One region of the Streptosporangium sp. NPDC003464 genome, then DNA from elsewhere that is predicted to be linked to it. Evidence: predicted binding sites of a transcription regulator. Region 1 holds the regulator's gene; each other region holds the start of a gene.

Region 1 (3,243 bases):
CGCCTGACGAGACGCTCGCGCACGCCCCCCGAATAGTCGAGGTGCGGTAATGGAAACACAATCTATGGTGAAGCACGCCGATTAAGCCACTAGATGTTGTGGTCAACGGTAGAAGTGTCGGACCATGAACGCAAGTTGAAACGGCCCTGTCGGACGAAGTCGCTGATCAGCGCATCACATCCGCACGGGCCGGGCGTGTCACCCCTCCACCGGCCCCCGTCACCCTCCGGCGACCCCCCGCTACCCCCACGGCGGCCCCGATCACCTCCACCAGGCACCCGACCGTCTCCACGCCGGCCCCGGCCACCCCGGCCGCCCCCGTACGAGCGTCCGCGGCGCCGTCCCCGGCCCGTCACCTCACACGCGGGCCGGGCCCGCCGGCCACGCCCCTCAGGGAGCGGAGCCGTCAGGCAGGTAGAGCCGGGCCCCGGGCCGGATCACCGAGTCGGACAGGCCGTTGAGGTCCATGATCTGACGGACCGTCGGGGCGGGATCCCCGTCCCGCGTCACCGCGTCGGCGATCTCCCACAGCGTGTCGCCCCCGTGCACCACGACCCACGGCAGCCCCTCGTGACCTCTCCGCTCGAAGGCCGAGGCGGCGTCGATGCGCGCGCCGACCCAGAGCGCCCCCAAGGTGGCCAGCGTGAGCGCCGCCACCACCACGATCCTCCCCCGCCGGGTGAGCCGCAGGGGCGGATCAGGATATCGGATGTTCCCCGCGGGCCCGGGACGCCGGACGGGCGCGCGCCCGGGCCCCCTCTTCGCCGTGGTCGTCTTCATGATGGCCCCCCACCCCTTCGACCTGGCCGAACACATGTCGAAGAAAGATCGGCGAATCGAACACGATGTCGATCGAACTCCCGTACGATGTTGTACACCACGCCACCGCTGATTTCGAGAACGACTCGAACAATTGTTTGAATACGATCTTCAACGGGGGTACGGTCGCTGTGTGCGACGTAAGAGATACAGACCGGGAGGCGAGGAGACCGCATGAACGGGCACGACGAGAACGGTTCGGCCGTCAGCGACCTGGCGGTGCGCAGGCGTGACTCCCTCGGCCTCACCCCCAGGCAGCGGAAGATCCTTGAGGTGATCCGCGACTCGGTGCAGCAGCGCGGCTACCCGCCCTCCATGCGGGAGATCGGCGAGGCGGTGCAGCTCACGAGCACCTCCAGCGTGTCGCACCAGTTGACGGCGTTGCAGCGCAAGGGCTACCTGCGCCGCGATCCGCACCGCCCCCGCGCGCTGGAGGTGCGCCTGCCCGGCGAGCCGGTGCTGTGGGTGGACCCCGACTCCGGCACCGACGAGGCCCCGGTCAGCCGCCCGACCGCGGCCTACGTGCCGCTCGTCGGCCGGATCGCCGCCGGTGGCCCCATCCTCGCCGAGGAGAGCATCGAGGACGTCTTCGCCCTCCCCAAGCAGCTCGTCGGCGAGGGCACGCTCTTCCTGCTCCAGGTGACCGGCGACTCGATGATCGACGCGGCCATCGCCAACGGCGACTGGGTGGTCGTCCGCCAGCAGCCCGTCGCCGACAACGGCGACGTGGTCGCCGCGATGATCGACGGCGAGGCCACGGTCAAGACCTTCAAGCGCAAGGACGGCCACGTCTGGCTCGTCCCGCACAACACCAACTACGACCCGATCCCCGGTGACGAGGCCACCGTCCTGGGCAAGGTCGTGGCGGTTCTGCGCAAGCTCTGAGACGGCACACCACGAGGAGCGGGGTCCCCGATCGGGACCCCGCTCCTCGTCATGCGCCCGGGGCCGCCCGCAAGGCCGTACGGCGAGACCTCCGTCCCAGCCGTTCCGGGCTCTCCGCCCGGTATGGGCTCCCGGGCCGATGTGGGCTCCCGCCGTTCCGGGCTCCCCGACCGGGACGGGCTCCCGGGCCGGTGGGGCTCCCCGACCGGGACGGGCTCCCCATCCCTCCGCCGGTGATCAGATCTCCTTTGTGGGGGGTGCCGGGCATGTTTGTGGGGGCCGGGCATGCGCTGATTCTGTTTTCGGCTCGGAATAAGCCACAGGCGATGAAATTTCGGTAATTGCTACCTGTAGCGACCTTTCCGGGGATCGCGAGACGTTCTACGCTCGCTCCCCACAGAGCGCGGCGGGCCCGTGCCGTCCTCGCGGGGGAGGGGTGCGGGGGATCCCAGCCGCCCGCCTCGACAGCCGAGGAGCGCCCTCATGCCTCGCCGCCTCCCCGAACCGGCAGCCGACCGCGGCCTCCTGCTCCACTCGGGCCCGTTCCACCAGGCCCTGCGCGCCTGCATCCGGGAGAGCGGCCTGCCGCTCGACCGCATCCGGTCCCGCCTGGCCCAGCGCGGGCTGACGGTCGCGCTGTCCACCCTGAGCGACTGGCAGCGGGGCCACCGGCGCCCCGGCGGCGAGCAGTCCACGCTGGTCGTCACGGCCCTGGAGGAGATCCTTCGCCTGCCCGGCGGCTCGCTCACCCGCCTCCTCGACCGCGGGCCGGGGCTGGACGGGCGTTCCGGGGCGCTCGGCGAACTGCTGGACGCACTGCCGGGCTCACGCGACCAGGACGCCGTTGTCATCACCCAGCAGCAGAAGGTGCTGATCGACGCGGCGCGGATGTGCACGTCGGTGTGGACCCGCACCCTGGTCAGGGCCAGGCGCGACGGCATGGACCGGTATGTGGTCAGGTCGTTCGTCGACCCCGGCACCGATCTCGAAGGGTGTGAGATCCACGCTCTGGAGAACTGCAGGGTCGGCACCGTCCTGCGGCACCAGCGGCGGGCGGTGATGGTCGCCGAGCTGCTCTTCGACCATGTGCTCCGGGCCGGTGACACCTGGGTCTTCGAGTGGGAGAGCGTCGACAGGCCGACGCGGCCGTGTGTCGACCACGGCCACGGTTTCCGGCAGCCGGTCGCGCATTTCCTGCTCCAGGTGCGGTTCGATCCCCTGGCCCTGCCGGCCGAATGCCATTCCTACGTCCGGTCCGGACCGGACGAGGCGCCTTTCCGGACCGGCGTCCTGGTGCCTACCGCCCATCACACCGTCCACATGGCCGCCTCCGATGTGGCCGCCGGGGTGCTGGGCATCGCCTGGCGCTGGCCGTAAACCTCTCCCCGAGCAGTTGGGCCCCCCGAAATTTCGCACCATTGACGGCGCGGGGGCGCGTGATTACGTTCAGCTCAAATTGACAGTAAAGTTTCCTGTTAATTAACCCCCCGGTTCCAGGTCGTAGAGGCGGTCGCCCATGAGAAATCGACTTGTCCTGAA
Region 2 (3,243 bases), on a different contig from region 1:
CTAAACAGATTGACCATTGATTGCCGCTTCATCACCTCTGGCTGAGACAGGCGGTTCATACGTTATGGTCCCTTGGTTCAGGCACCGGTGAGATGAGGGGATGATTTCAGGTGGGGGTTGAACGGCAGCTCGGAGTGGCTGCGCTTATGACGGCGGGGGCCGTGCTCGTCGCCTCGCTCGGCTCGGTCGGCGTCGCGAACGCCCAGCCCGTGACCCCGGCGGCCCCGGCCGTCGTGGCGCAGGCCGGCGCGCAGGCCGCGGCGCCCGAGTTCGTCGCGCCCGGCAAGACGCTCAAGATCGGCGCCAAGGGCAACGAGGTCAAGGTGCTCCAGGGCCGGTTGAAGGAGCTCGGCTACGCGCCCGGCAAGATCGACGGCCGGTACGGCGGGGCCACCCAGGCCGCGGTCTGGGCCTTCCAGAAGGTCAACGGCATCTCGCCGACCAGCACCGTGGCGAGCAGGACCTGGAACGCCCTGGAGGCGCCCAAGGCGCCGAAGGTGCTGGTGCCCGGCGGCAAGCCGACCCGGGTCGAGATGAACCTCGCCAAGCAGGTCATGGTCCTCTACGTCAACGGGCAGGTGAAGCTGATCAGCCACACCTCCTCCGGCAGCGGGATCCCCTACTGCGAGACGGCGAACTGGAACGGCAAGGTCCAGCGCTTCTGCGGCGATGCCCGCACGCCGACGGGTGACTACAAGACGACCTGGCGCAGGAGCGGCTGGCACAAGTCCTACCTCGGCCAGCTCTACAACCCGATCTTCTTCAACGGCGGCATCGCCTTCCACGGCGCGCTGTCGGTGCCGCTGGCCCCGGCCTCGCACGGCTGCGTCCGGCTCCCGATGAACGTGGCGGGGATGCTCCCCGGCCTGCTGGGCAAGAACGTGCCGGTGCACGTGCGCGGCAAGTTCGTCCGATAGCCGCAGGTCGAAGCCCCGGGAGATCCTGATCTCCCGGGGCTTTGCCGTCCCCGCAGGGATCGAACCTTTGTTCGTCGCTTTACTTGACACTACGAGTGATCGAATTTATGTTCGATGCAATGACGTGAAACTCGCGGATCACGTCCAGGGTGGTCGACCATGCCCACGCCGTCGTCGCGGACGGCCGGGCCCGGTCGGGACGGACGGGGAGAGGGGAAGCTCCTCGTCCGGCCGCCCGGGGAATTTGTCGGTGGGGTCTGCGAGTGTTGACACCACCGGTGATGACGCCGGGAGCCGCTTGCGACCTAGGAGGCTGAAGCACATGACCCCTCGGCCCAGCGATCCCGGCGGGCCCCGGCTGTCGACCACAGCGCGGGCGCACCTGGCCGATGCCCGTGACTGCCTGGAAGAGGCGGCCGCCGCACGGACCCCCGCCACCCGTTACGTCGCCGCCCACCTGGCGGCCCTCAGGGCGGCCGCCGCCGTCCTCGCCGCCCGGCCACGCCCCATGGACGGCCGCAGGCGCCGGCTGCGCAGCGCCTGGGAGCTGCTGCCCGAGGCCGAGCCCCGGCTCGCCGACTGGGCGCCCTACTTCGAGATCAGCGCGACCAAGCGGGCCGCCGCCGAGGCCGGGATGACCCGCATGGTCTCGGCGCGGGACGCCGAGGAGCTGATCTCCGAGGCGGAGCGGTTCGTCACCGCGGTGGAGAGCCTGCTCGGCGTGCCCACCCAGCCCGCACTCCCCGGCCGCGTCCCCCTCGCCGGCTAGCGCCCCGGCCCGCCGTCCGGCCGGCGTTCCCGCCTGCCGGCGTTCCCACGGGGGCGCACTGTCTGCGTACCCGCCCGTCGGCGCACCCGCCTCCGTCCGGCGGTCCTCCTCGGCGTCCGGCGCAGGCCGATCGGGCCGATCAGGCCGCCGAGGAGGCCGAGGAGGTCGCCTGGCGGGCCGCGCGGTGGCGCAGCAGGAGCATGGCGGCGTCGTCGCCCAGCGGGCGGCCCACATGGCGCAGCAGGTCGGCGCGGAGGGCGTCCAGGGCGAGCTGCGGGTCGGCGCCGTTCAACAGGTGCGCCCTGGCCGGGAGCGGATAGAACTGGCCCGCTCCGTTGCGCGCCTCGATGACCCCGTCGGTGTAGAAGAGGACCTGGTCCCCCGGCTCGAACGGGATCTGGTGCGGCACCGGCTCGCCGGCCTTCAGCGGGCCCATGCCCAGGGGGAGCGCCTCGTCCGGGGGATCGGCGAACCAGTGCCCGCCGCCGGAGCCGAGCACCATGGGCGGCGGATGACCGCAGTTGATCACAGTGATCGAGGCGCCGCCGGTGATCTCGGCGAGTATGGCGGTGACGAACTGCTCGCCGGACAGCTCCCGGGTCAGGGCGTTCTCCAGCCGGGCCACCAGGCCCTGGAGCTTCGCCTCGTCGTGGGCGGCCTCCCGGAAGGCGCCCAGCACCACCGCGGCGGTCTCCACGGCCTCCAGGCCCTTGCCCTGGACGTCTCCCACGATGATCCGCACCCCGTGCGGGGTGGTCACCACCTCGTACAGGTCACCGCCGATCCTGGCCTCGGCGGTGGCCGAGGTGTAGGAGACGGCCACGCCGATCTCCGGCCCGGCCCGGCGCGGCACCGGCCGCAGCAGCACCCGCTGGGCCGCCTCGGCCACCGAGCGGACGTCGGCGAGCTGCCGCTCGTGGCGGAGCCGTCCGGCGCTGGCCAGCACGCTGGCCATGGTGACGCCGAGGATGGCGCCCATGGTGATGTTGGTGCGGGAGGTCCAGAGGATGTCGTTGTAGAGGCCGAGCGCGACGCACAGGGCCAGGGCGATCACGCCGACCACCGTGGTCCGGGCCAGCCCGCAGGCCACGCTGGCGAAGGCCGGCCCCAGGGCCAGCAGGGGCAGGAGACCGGCCGTCGGGCCGGAGCCGAAGTCGATCAGGGCCACCACGGCCATGACGATGAAGGGGAGCAGCTTCAGGGTGTCCTGGGTCCTGCTGCCTCCGACGGAGGTCAGCAGCCTCAGGAACGCGCGGGTCTTGGTCGACCCCAGTGACGCCATGAGGGCGTCGCGGCGGCTTCTCGGGCGACGCTGAGAGTGATCATGCCGACCATCTCCCCCTGCCATGTCCACCACATCTCGTTAAATGCCATGTTTGCCTTTTCCTACCACAGGGATGGTCATCCGTGGCGCGATGCGGGCGATGTTCTAACGAGAGGGCGAGATTTCCCGGTGGGTGGGTGCGCCGGCCCCGGCGCACCCACAGCCGGACGGATCGTCAGAAGGACTCGACGGCGCGGCGCGCCTCGGGGTCCAGGACGCCCCAGTTGATGAGC
Region 3 (3,243 bases), on a different contig from region 1:
CTCGCCGGGCAGATCGGCTTCGTCACGCCGACCGGCTGGGAGGGCGAGACCGTCGCCAGGTTCGCGTTCCTGCACCCCGGCACGTCCATGGAGATCGTGGAGGAGATCCTCGCCACCATGGCGTGACGGCTGGGGAAGGTTCACCGCGTCCCGTCACGGAGATAGAGACCAGACGAGCATCCGACGCATTGAGCGGTGAGCCAGCGATGAGCATCGACCAGCCGGCCGTGGAGACGGCGCGTGAGCGGATCAAGGCGGAACGTCTGCGGGAGCACCGTCCACCGAGCAGCGCGAGGGGTCTGCACCACTTCGCGCTGATCTCCTCCGACGTCGAGGCGACGATCGCGTTCTACCAGGACCTCCTGGAGTTCCCCCTCACGGAGATCTTCGAAAACCGCGACCACCGGGGGTCGAGCCACTTCTTCTTCGACGTCGGCAACGGCAACCTGCTGGCCTTCTTCGACTTCCCGGGCCTGGACCTCGGCCCCTACAAGGAGGTCCTCGGCGGGCTCCACCACATCGCCATCTCGGTGGACCCGTCGACCTGGGAGCGGCTGCGGGGCAAGCTGGAGGCGGAGGGCGTGCCGCACCGGATCGAGAGCGGCGCGTCGATCTGCTTCAGGGACCCCGACGGAGCCCGCCTGGAGCTGCTCGCCGACCCGCTCGGCGAGATGTACGGCTTCCGCGTCATCTGAGGCCCCGGGCGGGACGGGCCGGCGCCCCGGAGGAAGAACCGGCGGTCATGGACGCGGCCGGGAGGGGCCACACTTGGAGGATGCGCCTGTCGGAGTTCTGGAACCGGATGAAACTACACTTCGGCGACTCTTACGCCGAGTCGTGGGCCCGTGACTACGTGATCGCCGACCTCGGCGGCCGGACGGTGAACCAGGCGCTGGCCGACGGCATCGCCGCCAAGGACGTCTGGCGGGCCGTGTGCGGGGTGTCCGACGTCCCCGCACGGCTCCGCTGAAGGGCTGTGCCGGCCGGTCGTGTCGAAGGGTGTGCGCCGGCCGGTCGTGCTGGAGGGTTGCGCCGGTTGGTCGTGCTGAAGGGCTGTACTGAAGGGTTGCGCCGGTTGGTCGCGTCGAAAGGTTGCGCCGGCCGGTCCGAGACCGCGACCGCGGTCCGAGACCGCGACCGGTGGAAAGGCGCCGGAGCTCTCTCCGGGGAGTGCGGTCAGGAGGCGCGGTCCAGCAGCTTCCGCACCAGCTCGGCCACGTGGCCGGGGGCCTCCGCGCTCTCCTGGCCGTCCGGCGACCACAGGAAGAGCCAGCCCTCCCTGGCCGGGCTGGCGAAGACGATCGTCTGTCTCCCGCTGCCCGGATGCCACACCCAGAGCACGGGAGCGGTGGCCCCGACAATGCGTCCCACCAGCCCCCGGCCGGACAGCTCGGCGGCCAGGGCCTCAAGGCGGGCCAGGCGTTGCTGGGCGAACGCAGCGGTCACGTCGGGCACCTCGGAGTCGTTTGCCTCCAGCATCACCCCAGGTCAGCCCGGTGGCAACAGGTCCGAGCGAATGCCCGGAAATGTCGCCTCAAGGATGGGGTCGCCCTCTCCTGTGACCTGCGGCGCCCCCGGGAGCGTCCGGTGCCGTTGAGCCACGATCGAACAATCGTTCGGCTATATTGGACACGCCGCCACCCGTGGCGTGCTCTCCAGAAAATGTCGGTGGCACCCCGTAGCTTTCTGGCAACCGATTCAACCCGCGACCCTTCAGGGGGCTCCCATGGCGGCTAACGACCGCGAGAAGGCGCTCGAGACCGCGCTCGCTCAGATCGAGCGTCAGTTCGGCAAGGGCTCTGTCATGCGCCTCGGCGATGAGACCCGCGCGCCCATCGAAGTGATCCCGACCAGTTCCATCGCCCTCGACGTCGCGCTCGGCATCGGCGGATTCCCGCGTGGCCGCATCATCGAGGTCTACGGTCCGGAGTCCTCCGGTAAGACCACCGTCGCCCTGCACGCGGTGGCCAACGCCCAGCGGGCGGGCGGCATCGCGGCGTTCATCGACGCCGAGCACGCCCTCGACCCGGAATACGCCAAGAAGCTGGGCGTCGACACCGACGCGCTGCTGGTCTCCCAGCCCGACACCGGTGAGCAGGCGCTGGAGATCGCCGACATGCTGATCCGGTCGGGCGCCGTCGACCTGCTGGTCATCGACTCGGTCGCGGCCCTGGTGCCCAAGGCCGAGATCGAGGGCGAGATGGGCGACAGCCACGTCGGCCTCCAGGCCAGGCTGATGTCCCAGGCGCTGCGCAAGGTCGCCGGCGCGCTCAACAACACGGGCACCACTGCGATCTTCATCAACCAGCTCCGCGAGAAGATCGGCGTCATGTTCGGCTCGCCCGAGACCACGACGGGTGGAAAGGCGCTGAAGTTCTACGCCTCGGTCCGGCTCGACATCCGCCGCATCGAGACGCTGAAGGACGGCACCGAGGCGGTCGGCAACCGCACCCGGGTGAAGGTCGTCAAGAACAAGATGGCCCCGCCCTTCCGGGTGGCCGACTTCGACATCCTCTACGGCGTCGGCATCTCCCGCGAGGGCGGCCTGATCGACATGGGCGTCGAGCACGGCTTCGTCCGCAAGTCCGGCGCCTGGTACACCTACGAGGGCGACCAGCTGGGGCAGGGCAAGGAGAACGCCCGCAACTTCCTGAAGAACCACCCCGACATGGCCAACGAGATCGAGAAGAAGATCAAGGAGAAGCTCGGCATCGGCCCGCGCCTCGACAGCCCGGCCACTCCGCCGCCCGCCGCTGCCGCCCCGGCCCCGGCCGCGTCCGGCCGTGGCTCCAAGGCGGCCACTCCCAAGCCGGGTGACGTCTGAGCCGGGTTGATCGATGACGACGGGACCTGACTCCGGTCCGGCCGGCGCGGCCGGGCCGCGAGACTGGGGCGCCTGGCCGGACGTGCCGGAGGCCGGCTCCTCCGGGACCGGCAGGCGGGCAGGCGGCCGGTCGCGGCGCTCCCGCCGGGGGCAGCCGGGCGCATGGGAGGCGTCCGGCCCCGACTGGGAGAACGGCCCCGCCCCATACGACGGTCCAGCCCCATACGACGGCCCCGCTCCAGAAGGCGGCCCAGCGGAAGACGCGGCGGGCCGCTCCGGAGGGGAGAGCCGGGGCGGTCGTGGCTCCCGGCGTGGTGGGAAACGCTCCCGGGGCACCTCCCGGGAGATCCTGCCGGACGGGCCGGTCGAGGGGTCTCCGGCGAGCCAGGGGCCCGCCGCGGATCCGCAGGCCGTGGCCC

What was found. Region 1 encodes LexA, which represses DNA repair genes until DNA is damaged. Its sites were predicted from a motif close to TCGAACANNTGTTCGA; they were not measured.
Region 2: the regulator LexA is predicted to act here: its motif matches at 977-992, upstream of ACWDS7_RS24120 (SAV_6107 family HEPN domain-containing protein).
Region 3: the regulator LexA is predicted to act here: its motif matches at 1,605-1,620, upstream of recA (recombinase RecA).

The regions. Positions count from the first base shown of each region.
Region 1 covers NZ_JBSFPS010000121.1:2,091-5,333, reverse strand. Annotated here, with positions in the region: gene ACWDS7_RS25460 (LysM peptidoglycan-binding domain-containing protein) at 391-657, opposite strand; gene ACWDS7_RS25455 (hypothetical protein) at 698-934, opposite strand; gene lexA (transcriptional repressor LexA) at 994-1,704, shown strand; gene ACWDS7_RS25445 (hypothetical protein) at 2,188-3,081, shown strand; gene ACWDS7_RS25440 (glycosyl hydrolase family 18 protein) at 3,221-3,243, shown strand, end outside.
Region 2 covers NZ_JBSFPS010000111.1:12,722-15,964, forward strand. Annotated here, with positions in the region: gene ACWDS7_RS24115 (L,D-transpeptidase family protein) at 147-917, shown strand; gene ACWDS7_RS24120 (SAV_6107 family HEPN domain-containing protein) at 1,240-1,686, shown strand; gene ACWDS7_RS24125 (PP2C family protein-serine/threonine phosphatase) at 1,826-2,968, opposite strand; gene bldD (transcriptional regulator BldD) at 3,186-3,243, opposite strand, start outside.
Region 3 covers NZ_JBSFPS010000129.1:4,147-7,389, reverse strand. Annotated here, with positions in the region: gene ACWDS7_RS26535 (pyridoxal phosphate-dependent decarboxylase family protein) at 1-126, shown strand, start outside; gene ACWDS7_RS26530 (VOC family protein) at 207-695, shown strand; gene ACWDS7_RS26525 (DUF3046 domain-containing protein) at 776-970, shown strand; gene ACWDS7_RS26520 (hypothetical protein) at 1,177-1,479, opposite strand; gene recA (recombinase RecA) at 1,727-2,824, shown strand; gene recX (recombination regulator RecX) at 2,838-3,243, shown strand, end outside.